2 regions of the Azospira sp. MPR-E4 genome follow, and region 1 is predicted to be linked to the other one. Evidence: predicted binding sites of a transcription regulator. Region 1 holds the regulator's gene; the other holds the start of a gene.

Region 1 (7,325 bases):
CGTAGTCCGGGTAACTTGGCGTAGGCCGGAGGGTTTGTGCCATAATCAGCCGCTTGATTTTGGGGAATTCAGTCATGGACGACAACAAGGCCAAAGCACTAACCGCCGCACTGGCGCAGATCGAAAAGCAGTTCGGCAAGGGCGCCATCATGAAGATGGGCGAGACCGAAGTGGACAAGGGTGTGGACGTGGTGTCCACCGGCTCCCTGGGCCTGGACGTGGCCCTCGGCGTGGGCGGCCTGCCCCGGGGCCGGGTGGTGGAAATCTACGGTCCGGAATCCTCCGGCAAGACCACCCTGACCCTGCAGGTCGTGGCCGAGATGCAGAAGCTGGGCGGCACCGCCGCCTTTATCGACGCGGAACACGCCCTCGATCCCCAGTACGCCCAGAAGCTGGGCGTGAACATCGGCGAGCTGCTCATCTCCCAGCCGGACAACGGCGAACAGGCCCTGGAAATCGCCGACATGCTGGTGCGTTCCGGCGGTGTGGACGTGATCGTGGTGGACTCCGTGGCCGCCCTCACCCCCAAGGCCGAAATCGAAGGCGAGATGGGCGATTCCATGATGGGCCTGCACGCCCGCCTGATGAGCCAGGCCCTGCGCAAGCTCACCGCCAACATCAAGAAGACCAATACCCTGGTCATCTTCATCAACCAGATCCGCATGAAGATCGGGGTGATGTTCGGTTCCCCGGAAACCACCACCGGCGGCAACGCGCTCAAGTTCTACGCCTCCGTGCGCCTGGATATCCGCCGTATCGGCGGCATCAAGAAGGGTGACGAGGTGATCGGCAACGAAACCCGCGTCAAGGTGGTGAAGAACAAGGTCTCCCCGCCCTTCCGCGAAGCCCTGTTCGACATCCTCTACGGCGAAGGCATCTCCCGCGAGGGCGAGATCATCGAACTGGGGGTGGCCAACAAGCTGATCGAGAAGTCCGGCGCCTGGTACTCCTACAAGGGCGAGAAAATCGGCCAGGGCAAGGACAACTCCCGGGAATTCCTCAAGGCCAACCCGGCCATTGCCCAGGAAATTGAAGGCAAGATCCGGGAAGCCCTGGGCGTGGCCAATCCCGCCCCGGCGGCCGCTGCCGGGGAATGACCCCGAGCCTGCGCCAGCGGGCCCTGGGGCTGCTGGCGCGGCGGGAGTACAGCCGGGCCGAACTGGCCCGCAAGCTGGCGCCCCACGCAGAATCCGAGGCTGAGCTGGAGACCCTGCTGGACGACCTGGCGGCCCGCCGCCAGCTTTCCGATGCCCGCTATGCCAGTGAAAGGGTCGCCATCCGCGCCCGCCGCTACGGCGATGCCCGGCTGGCCCAGGAGCTGCGGCAGAAGGGCGTGGCCGAGGAAACCGTCGCCGCGGCCCTGGCCCAGGGCGGCAGCGAGCTGGAACGGGCGCGCCAGGTGTGGCAGAAGAAATTCGCCGCCCTGCCCGCCGATCTGGCCGAGCGGGCCAAACAGACCCGCTTCCTCCTCAGCCGCGGCTTTGCCGCCGCCACCGTCCGCCAGGTGCTGCAGGGCGGCTGGGACGACGAGTCCGGCAGCGACTGGTAGAACCCCCGGGCGACACCTCTGGCACAATGCCTTTACGCCCCCGCATTCATAGAATCCGATAGCCCATGTCCGAGCAGAACCCCGACCTCATCGCCAAGCTTTCCGCCAACAACCTGAAAAAGCGCTACAAGTCCCGCACCGTGGTGCATGACGTGTCCTTCGAGGTGGGCAGCGGTGAGGTGGTGGGCCTGCTGGGCCCCAACGGTGCCGGCAAGACCACCTGTTTCTACATGATCGTCGGCCTGGTGCCCTCCGACGGCGGCTCCATCCAGCTGCAGAATCAGGAAGTGACCCACTTCCCCATCCACAAGCGGGCCCATCTGGGCATTTCCTACCTGCCCCAGGAGGCTTCCGTCTTCCGCAAGCTCAACGTGGAGGAGAACATCCGCGCCGTGCTGGAACTGCAGAAGCTGCCCAAGCACGAGATCGACCTGCGCCTGGAGGAACTGCTGGAAGAGCTGCACATCGGCCACATTCGCGCTTCCAATGCCGCCGCCCTGTCCGGTGGCGAGCGCCGCCGGGTGGAAATCGCCCGGGCCCTGGCCACCTCTCCCCGTTTCATCCTGCTGGATGAGCCCTTCGCCGGCGTGGACCCCATCGCCGTGCTGGAAATCCAGAAGATCATCCGTTTCCTCAAGGACCGCAGCATCGGCGTGCTCATCACCGACCACAACGTGCGTGAGACCCTGGGCATCTGCGACCGGGCCTACATCATCAATGAGGGCCGGGTGCTGGCGTCTGGCCGCCCGGATGAGATCGTTTATAATGAAGACGTCCGAAAAGTATATCTGGGCGAGAGCTTCCGTCTCTGACGAGCCCAGTCTCCGAGTCTTTCCCTCAACCCGCTCATTGCCGCCGGCCCCTTCGGCCCCGGGTCCATGAAACCAACCCTCCAACTCAAACTCTCGCAGCACCTGGCCCTGACGCCACAGCTGCAGCAGTCCATCCGGCTGCTGCAGCTGTCGACGCTCGAGCTGGAGCAGGAGTTGGAGAAGTATCTGCTGGAAAACCCCCTGCTGGAGCGCGAGGACGAGAACTACGAGCCCTCCTACAGCGGGAGCGAAGGCGAATACGCCGGCAGTACGGCCGAGGCCGCTGCCGAAGGCCCGCGGGAAGGCGATAGCGGCGAATCCGGTGAAGGCGCCGACAGTCACGGCCCCGAAGAAGTCCGGGACGACAGCCGGGACAGCCTGGGCGAGGGCGAGGACTGGTTTGCCGAAGGCAGCTACCCTTCCGCCTCCCGCGACGAGGACGAGGATTCCGACTTCCAGGAAGTGCAGGCCGCCAACACCTCCCTGCGCGACCACCTCAACTGGCAGCTGGGCCTGATGCAGCTCTCCGAGCGGGACCGGCAGCTGGTCAGCTTCCTGATCGAGGCTCTGGACGAGGACGGCTACCTGACCCAGCCCCTGGAGGAGCTGCAGGAAGCCCTGCCGGAAGAGCTGGAAATCGACCTGGACGACCTGCAGATCGCCCTGCGCCACCTGCAGCACCTGGACCCGACCGGTGTCGGCGCCCGCACTCCGGGCGAATGCCTGGCCCTGCAGCTGGAAGCCCTGCCGGCCGACGAGGTGCGGGACCAGGCCCTGAAGCTGGTGCGCCATCATCTGGAACTGCTGGCCGGCCGGGACTTCACCAAGCTGAAGAAGCTGCTGGGCTGCGACGACGAGCGCCTGCGCGCCGTCACCAACCTGGTGAAGAGCCTCAACCCCCGGCCCGGCGCCCAGTACGCGCCCCTGGATGCCCGCTACATCACCCCGGACGTGGTGGTGAAGAAGGTGCGCAACCAGTGGACCGCCAGCATCAATCCGGACGCCTACCCGCGCCTGCGCATCAACCGGCTCTACGCCGAGATCCTCTCCAAGCAGCGCGGCTCCAGCCTCTCCGGCCAGCTGCAGGAGGCCCGCTGGCTGATCAAGAACGTGCAGCAGCGTTTCGACACCATCCTGCGCGTGTCCCAGGCCATCCTGGACCGCCAGCGCCAGTTCTTCGAACACGGCGAGGTGGCCATGCGTCCCCTGGTACTGCGGGAAATCGCCGAAACCCTGGGCCTGCACGAATCCACCGTTTCCCGGGTGACCACCCAGAAGTACATGGCCACCCCCCGGGGCATTTTCGAACTCAAGTATTTCTTCGGCAGCCACGTGGCCACGGATACGGGGGGCGCCTGTTCGGCCACCGCCATCCGGGCCCTGATCAAGCAGCTGGTGGCGGCCGAAGACCCCAAAAAACCCCTTTCGGACAGTCAAATATCCGAAATTCTTGGCCAACAAGGCATTGTTGTGGCGCGTCGAACCATTGCAAAATACAGAGAAGCGCTCAACATTTCGCCGGCCAACCTACGCAAGTCCATCTAAAAAAGGAGCGAGCCATGAACCTGCACATCACCGGACATCACCTGGAAGTCACCCCGGCGATCCGCGACTACGTCACTGCCAAGCTGGAGCGGGTTACGCGTCACTTCGACAGCGTCATCGACGTCAACGTCATCCTCACCGTGGAAAAGCTGAAGCAGAAGGCTGAAGTCACCGTGCGCGTGCCCGGCAAGGACATCCACGTGGATGCCGAGGATGCCGACCTGTATGCCGCCGTGGACACCCTGATCGACAAGCTGGACCGCCAGGTGCAGAAGTACAAGCAGAAGGCCCAGGATCACCACCGCGACACCATCAAGAATCACATCGAAGAGTGATCTGATTCCCTCTCCGGGACTGGGATGAAAGGCATAGGCGGCGGGGTCGTTTTCCGTTATGATCCCGCCACTTTTCGCCAGGTATCCTGCCTGAATCCCAGTCTCCAACCGGCCCTGCCGCCGCCATCCCGCTGTTCGGGGAAGGTTCCCGCCCCATGGATCTGATCGCCAAACTCCTCCCTCCCGCCCACATCCTGCTGGACCTCGAAGCCAGCAGCAAGAAGCGGGCATTCGAGCAGGCCGGACTGCTGTTCGAGAACAACCTGGGCATCGCCCGGGCCACGGTTTTCGACAGCCTCTTCGCCCGGGAAAAACTCGGTTCCACCGGCCTGGGCCAGGGGGTTGCCATTCCCCACGGCCGCATCAAGGGGCTCAAGGAAGCCGCCGGCGCCTTCATGCGCCTGTCCGCCCCGGTGCCTTTCGATTCCCCCGATGGCAAGCCCGTCGGCCTGATGTTCGTGCTGCTGGTGCCGGAACAGGCCACCGAGCAGCATCTGCAGATTCTTTCCGAGCTGGCCCAGCGTTTCTCCGACCGGGCCTTCCGCGAGGCCCTGGGCGCCTGCGACAACACCGACGACGCCCACCGCCTGTTCACCGACTGGGGGAACCATGCGGCAAATCTCCATCAGCCAGCTGTTTGAGGACCACCAGGACAAGCTGTCCCTGACCTGGGTCGCGGCCCAGGGTGCCGAACGCTCCATCGAGATCCGGGAGCGGGGCAACTACGGCGCCGACGTGGTCGGCCACCTCAACCTGATCCACCCGGAACGCCTGCAGGTCATCGGCGCCGCCGAGTACCAGTGGCTGAGCCGCGTCAATCCTGAGCGCCTCAAGGCGCAGATGAACGAAATTTTCGCCGCCCAGCCCCCTGCCGTCATCGTCGCCGAGGGCCTGGAAGTGCTGCCGGCCGTGCTGGAGGGCTGCGAGAGCACCGGCACGCCCCTGTTCACCACCGCCAAACCCTGCTCGGCCGTGATCGACCTGCTGCGCATCTACCTCTCCCGCCGCCTGGCGGACACGGTGTCGGTGCATGGCGTCTTCATGGACGTGCTGGGCATGGGCGTCCTCATCACCGGCGATTCCGGCGTCGGCAAGTCCGAACTGGCCCTGGAACTGATTTCCCGGGGCCACGGTCTGGTCGCCGACGACGTGGTGGAACTGGCCCGCATCGCTCCCGCCACCATCGAGGGCCGTTGCCCTGGCATGCTGCGGGACTTCCTCGAAGTGCGGGGCCTGGGCCTGCTCAATATCCGCACCATCTTCGGCGAGACCGCCTCCCGGCGGAAAATGAAGCTAAAGCTGATCGTGCACCTGCAAAAGCCGGTGGCCGGGGTGGATGCGCCGCGCCTGCCCCTGGATGCCCAGACCCAGGAGATCCTCGGCGTGGCCGTGCGCAAGGTGGTCATTCCGGTGGCTGCCGGGCGCAACCTGGCGGTGCTGCTGGAGGCGGCGGTGCGCAACAGCATCCTGCAGCTGCGCGGCATCGACAACATGCAGGAATTCATCACCCGGCAGCAGAAGCTGCTGCTTGACGACGATATTTGACGAACGCATAGTGGTAAGCCCTGCCTGACCACTGACGGAGACACCATGAAAAAGATGCTGCTAGCCCTGTTTTCCCTGGCCTGTATCGGCCTGGCTCCCGTTGCCGGCGCCGCCGACGCGGCCAAAGCGCCGACGCCCCAGCAGGAGCGCATGAAGAACTGCAACAAGGAAGCCGGCGAGAAGGGCCTCAAGGGCGACGAGCGCAAGGGATTCATGAAGACCTGCCTCTCCGGCAAGACCGCCGATGCTCCCGCCGCCAATGCGGAGTGCCAGTCCAAGGCCGCGGAGAAGAAGCTGGCCGGTGCCGCCAAGGCCTCCTTCATCAAGAAGTGCGAAGCCGACAGCCAGGCTGCCAAGTAAGCCCGGGGCGGACTTCCCGCAAAAATGCCAGCCGATTGAAGGCTGGCATTTTTTTTGACAGAATGGCCTGCCCCATTCCACCTGCCCCGGCGTTGATGCCGGGGACTTTCCCTGGAGCCCCGAGATGAAGCCTGCCCCCCTGCGTGCCGCTTCCCGCCTGCTCTGCTGCGGCCTGCTGCTGGCGGCAACCGGCGGCGCCCGGGCCTTCAGTTTTGCCGAGGACGAGAAGCAGGGTGCTGCCGAGGAGGAGGGCCGCCGCGGCCGCATCGCCCAGCATCTGGCCGTACCCTGCAAGGCGGCATTGCGCAACCAGGGCATCCTGGTGGCCCTGGCCGACCAGACGGCCGACGGCTACCAGCTGCAGGGCAGCAAATACGGCCGCCATGCCGCCGTGATCAACCAGAAGCTGAAGGCCCTGGGCCTGAAGACCTACACCGCCGAGGAGCAGCGGGCCCGCATCGCCCAGGCCGAGATGGAGGCCTATTTCCGCAACGACCCGGACGCGGCCCTGGCCGCTTCCAGCAAGCTGGGCGCCGCTTTCGTGCTCAAGGGCGGGGTTTCCACCCGCACCGCCTACAACCCGGTGGTGCGCCTGCCCGAGGTCTATGTGACCATGCATTTCACCCTGGCGGCGGCGGACGGCCGCACCATTTCCACCGCCACGGCCAAGGCCGAGTCCTATTCCGGCAGTGACACCGCCGGCATGGCCCTGGAGCTGGTCCATGAGCAGGCCGAGGAGGTCGTGGCCAAGCTCTACAACGATTACTGCCGGGCTGCCGGCAAACCAAAAAAATAAACCTACGGAGTCTTTCATGCGTCAGTACATCGCCCCCATTGCCCTGGCCCTGGCCTGCGCCGGTTCGGCCCATGCCCAGCCGGTTTTCGACAGCCCGTCGCCCACCGCCGGCAGCGACACCTCCAAGCAGGCCAACGAAATGGCCGACAAGGCCATGTACAAGCCGGTGGAGTACGCCAATGCGGCGAAGAAGGGCCCGGCCCTGGTGGTCATCCCGGGGGAGGTGAAGTCCAACAACGCCTCCTTTACCCAGAAATACGGCCCCAACAACATCGCCGACTACGCCGAACTGGAACTGGGCAAGGCCAACTTCAAGATTCTCGAACGCTCCGACATGGGGCCCCTGCTCAACGAGTTCACCCTGGCCTACACCATGGGTGACC
Region 2 (7,325 bases), on a different contig from region 1:
GGGGATGTCCAGCACGTCCAGGCCCGGGTTGCCCAGGGTTTCGCCGAAGAGCAGGCGGGTGTTGGGGCGGATGGCGGAGCGCCAGGCATCCACGTCCCGGGTGGGAACGAAGGTGGTCTCGATGCCGAAGCGGCGCAGGGTGTAGTCCAGCAGGTTGTGGCTGCCGCCGTAGAGGGCACCGGAGGCGACGATGTGGCTGCCGGCCCCCATCAGGGTGGCCACGGCCAGGTGCATGGCGGCCTGGCCGCTGGCGGTGGCGATGGCGCCGACGCCGCCTTCCAGGGCGGCGATGCGCTCCTCCAGCACCGACACGGTGGGATTGGAAATGCGGGAATAGACGTGGCCGGCCCGTTCCATGTTGAAGAGGGCAGCGGCCTGGTCGGAGTCCTTGAAGACGAAGGAGGTGGACAGGTAGATCGGGGTGGCGCGGGCGCCGTACTGCGGGTCGGGCACCTGGCCGGCGTGCAGGGCCAGGGTGTCGAGGGTGTAGCCGTCCTTACCGGCCATGGGCGTTCTCCTGAGGGTCTCGTTGTTCTTTGGCTGTCAGGCCGGCATGTCCGGCAGCAGCATGTCTTCCAGCAGCCTGATGCGGTCCTTGAGCTGCAGCTTGCGCTTTTTCAGGCGCCGCACCAGGAGCTGGTCCGGCGGCGGGTTGGCGGTGAGGTGTTCGATCACCAGGTCCAGGTCCCGGTGTTCCACTTCCAGCTCGTGCAGCCGGCCGCGGATGATGCCGGCCTCGTCGTCGCTCAGGGTCATGGGCTGTTTACATTCGTAAAATGATCTTTGCCGGCGGCTTTCTTCCCGCGAGGGAAGCGGCCGCCAAGGCAGGATCGAGGACGCATTGTGGACCATTCCACAGCGTACGGAAAAGGGCATAGAATAGACCGTACAATTCTAACCTTATGGAGGAGATCCATGTCCCACACCGTCATTGTCGTTTTCGGCAAAGGCAAGGAGTACGAATTCAAGTTCACCCAGGCAGACCTCGGTGGCCAGACCGCGGAAGAGGCCCGTCGCTGGTTCGACAAGGAATTCGTCACCCTGGAATGCGAACCCTCCAATCCGGTGGGCAAGGTCCTGATCATCGACAAGGTACTCAACGTCGCCAAGTACGGCGGCGAAGCCCGCTTCGCCGAGGCCGGCGGCTGGGCCAAGGACTTCACCCGTAACGCCGCCCTGGCCCTGGGCCGCGATACGGTGCGGGTGGATGTGGCCGATTTCATCATCGGTTACTGAAACCGCAGCGGCGGGAAAAAAGAACGGCGCACCTCGGTGCGCCGTTCTGCTTTTGTGCCTCAGTCTTTGCCATCGGCCAGGGCCGGGTGCCGGGCCAGCTCCCGGGTCCATTCCAGGGGCGGCTGGGATGCGGCGACGTATTGCCGGTGCCGCCGCAGATAATCGCCCAGCAGGGTCCGGCCGGGGCCGGCCGCCGCTCCGCTGTAGGCCTGCAGCAGGCCCCGGTAGCACTGGCGGAAGCGGCGGGGCTCGCCCTGCCAGGCGTCCACCTGCTGCAGCAGCCGTTGCAGGAGCTGGGCGTCCTGCAGCAGGCGCCGGCCGTCCCAGGGATTGGGCCGGTCCACGGCGTGGCACAGGTATTTGAGATCGATGAAGCGCAGTCTGTCGCCGCTGCGGAAGGCCAGCAGGGCCCGGGCGGAGCGGGGCGAGGCGGCCAGGGCGCCGCTGTCGCCGAAGGCCAGGCGAATACGCTGCAGGGCCCGGGTCATGGGCGCCGGATTGGCGGGGTCGGCTGCCGGGGCCAGCCTGGGGCAGGGCTCCCCCAGGGCCAGGGCGAGGGCCTGCAGGTCGCTGCCGGCCTGGCTCACGGGGCGTCCAGGGGGCAGCGGCTGTCCCCTTCCTGGAGCCGCGGCCGCAGGGCCGGAGCCCGTTCGCCGAGATCGCGGAATTCCAGGCGTAGTTCGATGCGGCGGCTTTCCTCGGCGCTGGCCTTCTGGAAATTGAAGGAGGAGCCGCCCACCAGGAACAGTTCCCGCACCGTCTGCTGGTCCGTCTCCGAGAGGGCGTCGGCGCTGCCGGCCGGGCTGGCGAGGAGGGCGCAGAGGACCCGTTCCGAGCGCTGCAGGCTGAGATTGAGGTTGTACAGGTAGCTGCCCCGGGCGTCGGCGAAGCCCTCGACCACGATCTGTTTCAGCCATTTGCCGGCCACCGGGTCCCGGGCCAGGGCCAGGATCTTCGGCACCAGTTGCCGCAGCAGGCGGGCCTGCTCGGCGGAGAGCTTGTGGCTGTTGGTGTCGAAGCGGGCCCGTTCGCCGAAGTCCACGGACTGGCCGCGCAGGGTGACGCCGGGGAAGTCCCGGGTCATGTCCCGCACCCGCTGCAGCACCTCCCGGATATCTTCCTCGCGCCGGGTCTTTTCCCGCTCGCTTTCGGAAATCTCGTGGGTGACCGCCAGCAGGGCCACGGTCATGGCCACCAGGAACAGCACCATGAGGCCCGACATGAGGTCGGAAAAGGAAATCCAGAAGGGCTTTTCCCCTTCCTCGCGGCGGGCGCGGCGCTTGCCGGGCAGGAGTCCGATCATGGCGGCGGCTTAGCCCTTGCCGTCGGCGAGGACGTCGCCCAGGTGTTCGATGGCGTCCTTCAGGTAGCCCACGGCCTCGGCCAGCTCCCGCTGGAACTGGGCGTTGCCGGCCTTGAGGGAACGCTCCACGTTGTCGGCGAAGGCGCCGTGGGCCTTGGCCAGGACCTCGCTGACGCCCTGCAGATAGACGTCGGCACGCTGCTCGGCCCGGGCGAGGGACTGGGCGGCGCTTTCCAGGCGGCCCACCACCTCGCTGTTGAGGGCGGCCTCCCGCTGGGCCAGGGCCACCGTGCCCTGCACTTCCTGCAGCAGCTCCCGCAGGCTGGCGCCGACCTTGTGCTGCTGTTCCAGCAGCTGGCCGTTGCCGGCGCTGGCGGCGGCCAGGCTGCCGGCGGCGCTCTGGATGGCACGCCCGGCCTCGGCCACGGTCTGGGCGGTGTGGTCGAAGCTGCGCCCGGCGGCGGCGAAACCGCCGCAGGCCAGTTGCACGGCTTCGGCGCCGGCGCTGAGCTGGCCCATGGCCTGGCTGCCGGCCCGGTTGAAGCTGGCGACGCAGCCTTCCAGGGTGGCGGCGGCATTTTTCAGTTCCGTGGTGACCCCCTGCAGATGGCCTGCCACCTTGCCCATGAGCTTGTCGGTCTGCTCCGTCAGGCGCTCCTGCTGGGCCTGCTGGCCGCCGCCGATGGCCTCGGAGACGCCGGCCACCTGCTGGGCGAGCTGGCCGGCCAGCTGGGCCATGGATTCCTGGATGGCTTTTTCCAGACGCTGGCTGCTGGCCTCGAAACGCTGGCCGGTGGCTTCCAGGCTTTGCAGCAGGCGCTCCTGGCGCTGCTCCGCCTCCCGCTCCTGGCGTCCCAGCTGTTCGCCGATCTGCTGGCCCACATTGCCCAGCAGGCCGTCCAGGGCCTGGCTGATGCCGCCGGCCACTGCCTTGCCCTGCTGGGCCTCCATCCGTTCCAGGGTCTGGGTCAGGCGCTCCAGGGGCGCGCGGATGCTGTCGCCGACGGCGCCGGCCAGGCCCGCCGTCATGTTCTCCAGCTGGCGCTGGCCGGCCTGTTGCTGCTGCTCCAGCAGGCTGGCCATGGCCTGGCGCATTTCCGCCACCAGGGCCTGGCGCAGCTGGGCGGCCTGTTGTGCCGCCTGCTGGGCGGCGCCCTCGCTGGCGCCCACCAGGCGGGCCAGGTATTCCTCGCCGATGCCGGTGTCGAAGAGACTGTCGATGAGCTGGTTGAGGCGTTCCACCTGGCGGTAGCGGGCCACCACCAGGGATTTTTCGACCCAGGTGAGGAGCATGGCCAGGCCGATGGCGATGGCGGAAATCTTGAAGGCGTGGCCGACGCCCTGGATCAGCTCCCTGAGGCTGCCCCGCACCACGTCGGCGCTGGCGGAAACCTCGAAGTGGGTGAGGCCGACGATGAGGCCGGAAAAGGTGCCGAGGATGCCGATGCCGGTGAGGATGCCCGGCAGGTGCTTGTAGAACTCGGCCCGCAGGGGCGTATCCACCAGGGCCTGTTCGGTGAGGAAGCTTTCCGCCAGGGCCGTGGCGCGCCAGCGGGGGCCGGCCTCGGTGCGGGTCGGGTGCAGGGTCTGGGCGTATTCGCGCCACAGGTGGGCCAGGGGCGGGGCGCCCATGATGTCGCGGCCGATCTGCTGGGGATCTGGGTTGCCGCCGCTCTCCCGCAGCTGCTCCAGCTGCCCGATGGTGCGGCGGAAGAGGCGGCCCAGGCCCAGGGCGGGCAGGACGAAGCGGAAGATGAAACCGGTGCAGATGGCCGCCAGGAGCAGGGCGATGACCAGCATGTGGCCCGGAATGTCGGTGGCGGCGAGGAGGGAAGTGAGGGAGGAAGGCATCGGGCCCGGCGGGTCAGGGTGGTCGGCAAAGGCGGCAACGAGCCCGGATTCTAGCACCCCGGCCCGGCGCTGCTGCCGGTGGCCTCCGCTGCCGCAGCGGGGGAGCGGTGCGGGTCCGGGATTGATGCGGGTTTGGGGTGGCTGGAGGCTGGCGCCGTTCCTGGTCTCCAGCCATGGCATGGCCGGGAGGCGCTTGCCGCCTGCCCCGGCGGCAGGGGGTGTCCGAGGTGGTCGTCGCCAGGGCCTGGGTGGGAACTGTTTGCATCTGTCATCTTTGCAGAGTGGAAAGAAAGTTTCCAGGTGTCGGCTTTGTGACGTCGCAAGGTTTACAACTTTATGAAACGCCATTTCACGCGAGTTCCGTAGCTGCTTGATTGTTATGGTTTTGCCCTGTCTGGCACGGTTCTTGTAATCGTCCCACCCCAATAAGGGCGCGGCGATCCCCGCGCAACCATGCAAATAGCCCCGTGGGAACGGGGCAACAGACCGAGGGTGAGGCCATGCAAGAGCAAAAACTCCAGTCCCTGGAAATCCACGAGCACGTCATCGAGGCGGCCAAGCGCCTGGAAATGGGCCGCCGGGAATTCCTCCAGTTCTGTACGGCCATGGCCGCCACCCTGGGCCTGCCGGCCGGGGCCGAGGCCGCGGTGGCCGAGGCGGTGGCGGTGAAGAAGCGTCCCTCCGTCATCTGGCTGCACTTCCAGGAATGTACCGGCTGTACCGAATCCATGCTGCGGGCCGAGCATCCCACCATCGAGAAGCTGATTCTCGACGTCATCTCCCTCGACTACCACGAGACCCTCTTCGCCGCCGCCGGCCACCAGATCGAGGCCGCCAAGCAGGCCGCCATGAAGGCCAACAAGGGCCAGTACCTGCTGGTGGTGGAAGGGGCCATCCCGACCAAGGATGGCGGCATCTACTGCAAGGTGGGCGGCAAGACCGCCATCGACATCGTCAAGGAATGCGCCACCGACGCCGCCGCCATCATCGCCATCGGCTCCTGTGCCTCCTGGGGCGGCATGCCTTCCACCGACCCGAACCCCACCGGGGCCGTGGGGGTGAACAAGATCATCGACAAGCCGGTGGTGACCATTCCCGGCTGTCCGCCCAACCCCTACAACTTCCTTTCCACCGTGGTGCACTTCCTCACCTTCGGCCAGCTGCCGCCGGTGGATGAGCTGGGCCGTCCCAAGTTCGCCTATTCCCGCCTGGTGCACGAGAACTGCGAGCGCCGCGCCCACTTCGACGCCGGCCGCTTTGCCATGGAGTTCGGCGACGAAGGGCACCGCAAGGGCTACTGCCTGTACAAGCTGGGCTGCAAGGGTCCCGAGACCTACGCCAACTGTCCCACCATCCTCTTCGGCGACGCCGGCGCCGGCACCTGGCCCGTGGCCTGCGGCCACCCCTGCATCGGCTGTACGGAGCAGGGCGTGGGCTTCCAGAAACCCATCCACCAGACCGCCAAGGTCATGACCTACGCCCCGCCCGCCTCCTTCCCGCGCATCGTCGAGGAACAGGGCAAGGGCGCCTCCCTCGGGGCCGCCGCCGTGCTGGCTGCCGTGGCCGGGGCCGCCGCCGGGGCCGGGGCCATGGTGGCGAAGAACCTGGGTCTCTCCCACGCCGCCGAGGAGGCCGAGAAGGCCAAGCAGTCTTCCGAACAGAAACCCGCCGAGAAGGTGTGACCATGACTTCCCGTCGCAATTTCCTGAAAGGGACGCTGGCGGGGGGCGCAGCCGCGGCTGCGGTCTCCGTTTCGGTGAGTGGCCCGGCCTGCGCCCGGGACAACAATCCCCAGCCCGAGGGCGCCCTGGGCCTGCTCTACGACGCCACCCTGTGCGTCGGCTGCAAGGCCTGCGTCGCCGCCTGCAAGGAGGTCAATGGCAACCCGGCGGAGTTCTCCACGCCTGAACAGCTGTGGGATACGCCCCTGGATACCACTGCCAAGACCTTCAACGTCATCAAGATGTTCCGCAGCGGCACCATGGAGACGAAGGACGATTCGGACAACGGCTATGCCTTCATGAAGACCTCCTGCCTGCACTGCAACGATCCCTCCTGCGTCTCGGCCTGCCCGGTGTCGGCCATGACTAAGGACCCGGTCACCGGCATCGTCGGCTACGACGCCGACGCCTGCATCGGCTGCCGTTACTGCGTTGCCGCCTGTCCCTTCGGCATTCCCAAGTACGACTACTCCTCCGCCACCGGCAAGATCGGCAAGTGCGAGCTGTGCCGCCATCGCCTGCCGGAAGGCAAGTACGCCGCCTGTGCCGAGGTCTGCCCCACCGGCGCCACCCTCTACGGCAAGGTGTCGGACCTCAAGGCCGAGGCCGAACGCCGCCTCTCCCTCAAACCCGGCACCAAGACCGTGTTCCAGCGCGGCCAGCTGGGGGGCAAGGACCAGAGCTACGAAAACGTGGTGGGCCATTACGTGCAGCACGTCTATGGCGAGAAGGAAGTGGGCGGCACCCAGGTGATCAAGCTGTCCGCCGTGCCCTTCGAGAAGGTGGGCCACAAGCCCCTGCCCGAGCGTTCCGCCTCCTCCAAGTCGGAAACCCTGCAACACACGCTCTACGGCGGGCTGGTGATGCCCCTGGCGGTGCTCGGCATGATGACCTATTTCGCCAAGCGCAACGTCAAGCCTGACGACGACGAGCTGTAAGGGAGAGATCGCAATGTCTGCACAACAACACGCTGCACCCACCCCCGTCGGCGGCAAGCTGCTGACCCCGGTGACCCTCACCGCGGCGACCCTGATCGTGGTGGCCCTGGCCATCATCCTGGTCCGTTTCGTCTTCGGCCTGGGCGCCGTCACCAACCTCAACGACGGCTACCCCTGGGGCCTGTGGGTGGTGGGCGACGTGGTCATCGGTTCCGCCTTCGCCTGTGGCGGCTTCTCCGTGGCCATGCTGGTCTACATCTTCAACAGGGGCGAATA

What was found. Region 1 encodes sigma-54, which starts transcription at its own class of promoters, with help from an activator protein. Its sites were predicted from a motif close to TGGCACGCTTNCTGCTNA; they were not measured.
Region 2: a site for sigma-54 is predicted at 4,786-4,803, ahead of AC1RTA_RS11095 (hydrogenase small subunit). Genes of this name have one in related genera too.

What each region holds. Positions count from the first base shown of each region.
Region 1 is NZ_JBXAST010000016.1:19,483-26,807, forward strand. It holds gene recA (recombinase RecA) at 75-1,097, shown strand; gene recX (recombination regulator RecX) at 1,094-1,549, shown strand; gene lptB (LPS export ABC transporter ATP-binding protein) at 1,615-2,361, shown strand; gene AC1RTA_RS07140 (RNA polymerase factor sigma-54) at 2,428-3,906, shown strand; gene hpf (ribosome hibernation-promoting factor, HPF/YfiA family) at 3,921-4,241, shown strand; gene ptsN (PTS IIA-like nitrogen regulatory protein PtsN) at 4,397-4,882, shown strand; gene hprK (HPr(Ser) kinase/phosphatase) at 4,851-5,786, shown strand; gene AC1RTA_RS07160 (PsiF family protein) at 5,832-6,146, shown strand; gene AC1RTA_RS07165 (hypothetical protein) at 6,271-6,942, shown strand; gene AC1RTA_RS07170 (hypothetical protein) at 6,959-7,325, shown strand, end outside.
Region 2 is NZ_JBXAST010000034.1:10,803-18,127, forward strand. It holds gene AC1RTA_RS11065 (O-acetylhomoserine aminocarboxypropyltransferase) at 1-507, opposite strand, end outside; gene AC1RTA_RS11070 (YdcH family protein) at 544-756, opposite strand; gene AC1RTA_RS11075 (hypothetical protein) at 916-1,236, shown strand; gene AC1RTA_RS11080 (hypothetical protein) at 1,296-1,823, opposite strand; gene AC1RTA_RS11085 (OmpA family protein) at 1,820-2,539, opposite strand; gene AC1RTA_RS11090 (hypothetical protein) at 2,549-4,390, opposite strand; gene AC1RTA_RS11095 (hydrogenase small subunit) at 4,891-6,072, shown strand; gene hybA (hydrogenase 2 operon protein HybA) at 6,075-7,049, shown strand; gene hybB (Ni/Fe-hydrogenase cytochrome b subunit) at 7,063-7,325, shown strand, end outside.